3 regions of the Paenibacillus sp. YIM B09110 genome follow, and region 1 is predicted to be linked to each of the others. Evidence: riboswitches for the same ligand, from Rfam matches in the RefSeq annotation. Region 1 holds a riboswitch; each other region holds the start of a gene.
The links. Region 1 has a riboswitch for cyclic di-AMP ahead of V8F51_RS08320 (hypothetical protein). Riboswitches for the same ligand answer to the same signal wherever they lie in the genome.
Positions count from the first base shown of each region.

Region 1 (2,266 bases):
GTGCAAGAAGGTAATGGCTCGTCGATTTGTGCTTGTGTGAACATATGAAATTCTCTCCTCTATTCGCTTACGAGGTTAGCTGACGGATTCGGACTAGAGAGCTGCCCTACCGAGGCATTGCCTCGGATTCACCCCATTCGAACAATCGAACGATTGCTCTTGTTGGTTCCCCCGCTTTATCCTATGGACAAATTCAGCGATAATGATTTGCCTTTTTCGGCTCGACGTCTATCCTAAACCGATTTGAGGCATTTGTAAAAGGTTCATTTTGTTGCACAAGACGCTCTAAGAGCAAATTAGAGGCGCGACGTTCATTTTAACTATGAAAAGAGGCTTTTTCGATAGAATACTCGGTTTTACTTCTGTTATTTAAGATTTGAAAAAAAGCATGCTTGCGCGAGTTGGATACGAAATTCAGGCTTATATGTAATTTTAGAAATCGAGAGATAATTGGCGAAAAAGAGAGGAATATCGAGGTATAACTTTTTGAAAACGTTAACTATCAGTCTATAAGCTCCTATATTATCCAATATGGACGCTGGACCTGCTTTACATAAAATTTGGCTGGGAGTAAGATTCGATACAGGATTCGCAAATGAAGTTGCGATGGACTGATCGCTGAGTTTCCGCGAGGCAAGCGGAAAGCGGGGGAACCAAATGTGAAGCGGTGCGTCTGTACGATGTGAGAGTCGTCCGACAGCACGGCAGGGGTGAATCTTCGAAGAGGCAGCACCATGGATGCCGCTTCGAAGTAGGGCGACTCTCACCGCCCGAATCCGACAGCTAACCTCGTAAGCGTGGTTTGGAGAGAGGAATGATACAACGATTCGTTTTAATTGCTATTTTATCGCTGAGTTCCGCAGCAGTCTGCGGGAACGGGGGAACCAAAGAGCGATGCGCCGCTATGGAGTCGGCCGCATTGGTGCTCATGGGGTGAATCGCAAGGCTTAAGCGCCTTGCGTAGGGCGACTCTCACGCCCGAATCCGACAGCTAACCTCGTAAGCGTAATCGAGAGAGGCAACCATCGCAGTGCCGATTCGGCATGGCTTCCTTAGCCATGCCTCCGAAGAAGCCCGCGGGGAAAGGTCCTCTTTTCCCGCAGGCTTCTTTTTTGTTGCCTTTTTTTTCAGAAATTCGGAGGAGATTGCGGTTGGGCGAGGAGCATATTATCGTTGCCGGGCTTAATGAAGCTGGCAAAGCATTCATAAAAACATTGGTATTTCGCGGACTGCCGTTCATCGTCCTGACGAACAGCAAGCTAGAGGAAAGACAACTGCGTAAGCACGGACTTAACAACGTTTTATACGTGAATACTAATGACAGGAATAGTTGGATGATTCCGGAAAAAATCATTGGCGATGTATTCATCTTTGAGAGCAGCTTAGCGCTTAGCTGCAGGTTCATACAATGCTGCAGAGATTGGACGTCTGGATCGATCTACGTCATTACGACGCATTGGAATCCAAGAGTCATATATAAAGGGCTTGGCGCAGATCACATCGTACATTCGCAAACCGGCGAAATTGGGTTTCTATTGAAAAAATAACTTTTTGTAAATGTCTATAGCAGGAGGGAACTACCTTGATGGATCTGTACATGATTGGTACTTTAATCGTTTGCTTCGGATTGTTTTATGGTTTTCTTGCTTGGTGCGACAGAGCGATTAAGCAAACTGGGGGCGATGGCGAATGATTATCGTAGCAGCGCTTGCCGTACTCGTATTCGGTTACCTCTTATATGCTTTAATTCACCCGGAAAAATTTTAACCAGGAGGAACAACGATGGATATTTTGCAGCTATTAATTGTCATTGCCGTTCTTCTGCTGCTTGTGAAGCCGCTCGGAACGTATGTATATCACGTATTCTCGAACGAGTCCAACCGGCTCGATAAAGTATATGGAGGATCTGAACGGTTCATTTACAGGCTGATTGGACTTAAGAATCGAGCGGGTATGAGCTGGAAAACGTATGCGCTCAGTTTCATCGCCACGAACATCATTTTGGTAGCTTTCAGCTATCTGATTCTACGGCTGCAGCATGCGCTCCCGCTTAATCCGAACGGCATGGCGAGCATGGAGCCTACATTAACGTTTAATACGATTATCAGTTTCATGACCAATACGAACCTTCAGCATTATAGCGGCGAGAGCGCTTTGTCTTATTTCTCGCAAATGGCGGTCATCATGATGATGATGTTCACATCCGCTGCAACTGGGTTTTCAGTCGCAATCGCGTTCGTAAGGGGCATTACGAGCAAAGGAAAAA
Region 1 covers NZ_JBANSP010000004.1:369,753-372,018, reverse strand. Annotated here, with positions in the region: gene V8F51_RS08325 (hypothetical protein) at 1-44, opposite strand, end outside; cyclic di-AMP (ydaO/yuaA leader) riboswitch at 50-209, opposite strand; cyclic di-AMP (ydaO/yuaA leader) riboswitch at 607-813, shown strand; cyclic di-AMP (ydaO/yuaA leader) riboswitch at 839-1,021, shown strand; gene V8F51_RS08320 (hypothetical protein) at 1,152-1,547, shown strand; gene kdpF (K(+)-transporting ATPase subunit F) at 1,690-1,767, shown strand; gene kdpA (potassium-transporting ATPase subunit KdpA) at 1,783-2,266, shown strand, end outside.

Region 2 (2,266 bases), on a different contig from region 1:
GCACTAAATTCGTAGAAGGAATTCGCAAAGCTTGGAAACCGGTCATGCTGCTTCACTGGGCGGAGGCCGTGTTAGCACTTGCTCCCGGTTTCTGGGTGCTGCCTCATGCGCTCGACGCATACCTGCAAGGCGGCTCGAACGTCGACCTGCTGCAATCCGTCCTTCCTGGCGCTGGACTATGGCTGTTCTGGGGCTTGCTGCTGCATCTGCTCTTCCTGGCCATGCAGCTTGGCGCTGCCTCAAAAGAAGGTATCCTCCACTCGCTCGGGCGCGCGATGAGGCATATCATCTCCTTCGCTGCCATCTCGCTAGTTATGTGGGCCATCGGAGCCGGATTAGGACTTCTCATCACCGGTGTATCGCTGCTATGGGCCGGACTATTCGCGCTTATTCTTCATCAAGGCTACAACTTGGTGCGAACGCTCGTCCGAGTATGGACCATCGCAGCCCAGTACGAATGCCTGCAATCCAAGTAGCTTCATCACTTTAGCCTGCTTTAGCTCAAAAACCCCCGAATCAACGCCTGTCCTATTATGGCGAATTCGGGGGTTTTTACGTTATCATCCTACTAATGACGGCGACAGCCTTTTTTGCTAGAAAGATGAGAATCCTCTCACCATTAGTACCTTCAGGTCATACTTTACATAATATCCACATAATTAATGAAATCGAGTATCGATTATTTAGTCCCTCGGTCCTAGTTGCGGCTTTATTATTACATGAAAAATGATTATACGAAGCAGTTTGTCAAAAGATTACATGAGAATTATTAGAATTTTGTTAGAAAGGCAGGAGATCAATAAAAAAAATAGAATAATTGTCAAGAGCAAAAACAAACTGCCTAATTTCCTAGCGGAAAACGGGGGAACCACTCTGGGTGAATTGATTCCGACGCCACGGCTATAAGTCATACCGCCTCTGTAGAAGAGGACATCATCGACTTGTTCGTAGCGCCTGAGGAATCATAGGGAACCTTCAACCGAACCCCACAGCTAACCTCGTCGGCACCGGAAGGAGTTTCACAATTGAAAAAGGTTACCGTAATGCTTTTGGGGCTTGCGCTCTTGCTCGCTTTTCAAGCGGGAAGTGTTTTCGCAGACTCCAAAATGAACGGATTTATCAATGATGTTATTGGTACTCCGTACAAAAGCGGTGGAACTACCGCGAAAGGCTTCGATTGCTCCGGCTTCACGAGCTATGTGTTCGCTAAGATGGGCATCGAACTTCCTCGCGTTTCCTCCGATCAAGCAACAGTTGGCACGAAGGTCGCTAAAGCTGACCTGATTGCCGGGGATCTTGTGTTCTTCGACACAAGCGGCGGCAACAACGGCGCAATCTCCCACGTCGGCATCTACATAGGGGACGGCAAGATTGTACACGCTTCGGTTAGCCGCGGCGTTGTAGTCGACAAAATCGATTCCTCTTACTACAAACCTCGTTATGTGACAGCACGTCGCATTCTTAGCGAGGAAGCATTTACAACTTACGCCGACGAAAAATAGTTTCACCCTTTAACAACAAAGCCGCAGGCTGTTCGTCCACTCGTGACAACAGTCTGCGGCTTTGTTATTTTTGTACTTTCTATCTATTACCCGCAGCATCGCGCCGCTGTGATTGCCCTCTACCCAGCACAAGCATTGCGCCCAGTACGAACAGCATGATCAGAACTAGTATGCTGACGTACCAGAGCGTAACCCCTCCGTCATACCGATCCATGAACCAGCCGGTAACGCGAGGGAAGATTGCCCCGCCAAGCCCGCCGCATGCCACGAGCAAACTCGTCGTCCGCTCTGTCATACCTGGGATTAGCGCGTTCGCATAGACAAGCGCAATGCCGAATATGCCCGAGAAGAACAGCCCGCTTAAAGCGACGAAGAAGAGCATCCAGCTGAGCTGGCCCATGAGCGCCATTAACGCGAACACGATCGTTGCTCCGCCAGTAGCGATAAACAAATACTTCGCATACCCCATTTTCTCCGCCAGCGTGCCTGCAAATATACGTCCGAACACCATCGTTGCCCAGAACAGGCTGAGCGCTGCCGCAGCACTTGACTCATCTACCTGCGAGCGCTCAATGAGCAAGGACGGCAAGTAATTGGAGAAGCTCATCTCCATGCCTACGTAGATCATGAAGAACGCTGCCGACAGCAGCAAGAACGGAAGCGCGGTGCGCGGATAACCGAACAATCCGGTTCTTGCACCTGCAGCCCCCTGCTCTAGGCTGTTGCTCACCGCTGCTTTCGGCGGTTGGAAGCCGATCTGCTCG
Region 2 covers NZ_JBANSP010000015.1:49,880-52,145, forward strand. Annotated here, with positions in the region: gene V8F51_RS20470 (hypothetical protein) at 1-476, shown strand, start outside; cyclic di-AMP (ydaO/yuaA leader) riboswitch at 829-1,022, shown strand; gene V8F51_RS20475 (C40 family peptidase) at 1,026-1,502, shown strand; gene V8F51_RS20480 (MFS transporter) at 1,582-2,266, opposite strand, start outside.
Region 2: it holds a riboswitch for cyclic di-AMP, as region 1 does, so the genes downstream of both, V8F51_RS20475 (C40 family peptidase) here and V8F51_RS08320 (hypothetical protein) in region 1, are expected to answer to the same signal.

Region 3 (2,266 bases), on a different contig from region 1:
ACCGTTTCCTCATCCTTATCGATGCCGAGCACTTCATGACCGAGCTCGATGAGTTCCCTTCCAAGGCTTGAGCCGAACCGCCCCAAGCCGACAATGACAAACTGACTGCGTTTGATAGCCACCTGTAAATCCCCTATCCAATTGTTATTTTACCTTCCGGATACCGGTACAATTCTTTATCTGTTCCAGGCCCTAGCGCATAAGCGAGCGTTAATGGACCTAGCCGACCGGCAAACATCGTGAATGCAATAATCATTTTGCTAATATCGCTAAGCTCCGGGGTCAATCCAATGGATAGTCCTACGGTGCCGAACGCAGATGTTGCTTCGAACAATATTTTCATGAACGGCTGATTTTCGATCGTTGCAAGGATCATCGTCACGACCACAACGAGCGTTAACGACAAAATCGTAATCGTCAGCGCCTTGAATATGCGGTCCTTAGCAAGCCGATAGCGGAAGAAGACGATATCCTCGCGTCCGCGAATCATCGAGATTACGGCGCCGACAAGCACCGTGAACGTCGTCGTTTTAATGCCGCCCCCTGTCGAGCCCGGCGAAGCGCCGATGAACATAAGGATGATTGTAAAGAAGACGGTAGCCTGCCTTAGAGCTGTATAATCGAGCGTATTGGCGCCAGCCGTGCGCGGCGTAATGGATTGAAATAATGATGCCCATATCTTGCCTCCCCAATCGAGCGAGCCGAGCGTGAGAGGGTTCGTGAATTCGAAAACAAACAACACAATCGTTCCTAACGCGATCAGCGTTCCCGTCATGGCGAGGACGATTTTACTATGCAGCGATAGCTTGCGCTTCTTCCGATATTCCATTAGATCGGACATAACAACGAAGCCGAGTCCTCCGAATACGATTAGCATCATCGCGGCAATATTAACGATTGGATCGGACACATACAGCGTTAAGCTGCGGTAATCTCCGAAAATATCAAATCCGGCGTTGTTGAATAGCGACACGGCGTGGAATGCACCGAAAAATGCTGCCTTGCCAAGCGGCATATCGAACGAGAATCGGAACGTGAACAGCAGCATCCCGACAAGTTCAATAGACAGCGAGTAATAGATGACACGGCGGATTAGCCTAATAATGCCCTCCATGCTTGTCTGATTCATCGCCTCTTGAAGAATCAGCCTCTCGCGCAGCGATATTTTTCGCCGTAAAACAAGAGCGATTAGCGTTGCCATCGTCATGAAGCCGAGGCCGCCAAGCTGGAACAGCACCATTAGAACGATTTGGCCGGCTGTCGAGAAATAAGTGCCGGTATCAACGACGACGAGTCCGGTAACGCAAGTCGCCGAAGTGGCCGTGAACAAAGCGTCTATAAAGTTCAGCCGTTCCCCTGTCGCCGAAGCGAAGGGCAAAGAGAGCAGAAATGCCCCAATGAATATAATGAGCGCGAAGCCGCTAACGAGTATCCTTGGCGGAGACCAGTTCTTCACGTCCCAAATCCATGCAAATTTCATCTTATATTGTGCACCTCAATCTTCGAAAATCTACTGCGTTATCGTTATAAGCGCACAAAAAAAAGCACTGGAAGCTCAAGTGCTCATGAAGATGAGTCCTGTTCCAATACGCCTACGAGGTTAGCTGACGGATTCGGGCCTGGACAGGCAGCCCTATTCAATCGCCTGAAGCTGCGCTCCGGCAATGTAGAAATTCACCCCATGCCGCCGAATGCCCGGCAACAATTTGGTTCCCCCGTTTTCCTAAGGAAATTCGGCTGTGCTATTCATTTGGTATGACGATAACGATTATAAGCCCAAATACGTGTCTGCATAAAGCTCCCTTTTCTCACATTAGAGGCTATATTCGACCAAAAAGACGCAGTTATGCGCTTCACCTTGCCCTACACTTCATGAACATCGTTATTTCGCGGGATTATGAAAATAAAGACCTAGTTTCAATGGATAATTCAGGGAACGTTGTGATATGGTAGTATAGTATGCTTCATCCTACTCCTATACGCATGAGGTGAACTGATGATCGATTCAATTAAGCACAAGGAATGGAAGCGTTACATATGGGCAGCCGTTATTTGTCTTTTAATTTACATGTTCGTCGATATCGTCCCGTTAATAAAGGCGAGCTCTTCAGATGAGCTAGGCGGCAGAGCCATAAGCAAAGCACAAGCGGAGCAGGCAGCCTCGTCATTCGCCGAGAAGCTCATAGGACACGAGGTGGACTCCGCCAAAGCCGTCCATCAATCCGACAAGCTTATGAACGGCTACCTTACGCGCGATGAGCTGACA
Region 3 covers NZ_JBANSP010000001.1:81,281-83,546, forward strand. Annotated here, with positions in the region: gene V8F51_RS00355 (potassium channel family protein) at 1-116, opposite strand, end outside; gene V8F51_RS00360 (TrkH family potassium uptake protein) at 134-1,480, opposite strand; cyclic di-AMP (ydaO/yuaA leader) riboswitch at 1,575-1,749, opposite strand; gene V8F51_RS00365 (CPBP family intramembrane glutamic endopeptidase) at 1,997-2,266, shown strand, end outside.
Region 3: it holds a riboswitch for cyclic di-AMP, as region 1 does, so the genes downstream of both, V8F51_RS00360 (TrkH family potassium uptake protein) here and V8F51_RS08320 (hypothetical protein) in region 1, are expected to answer to the same signal.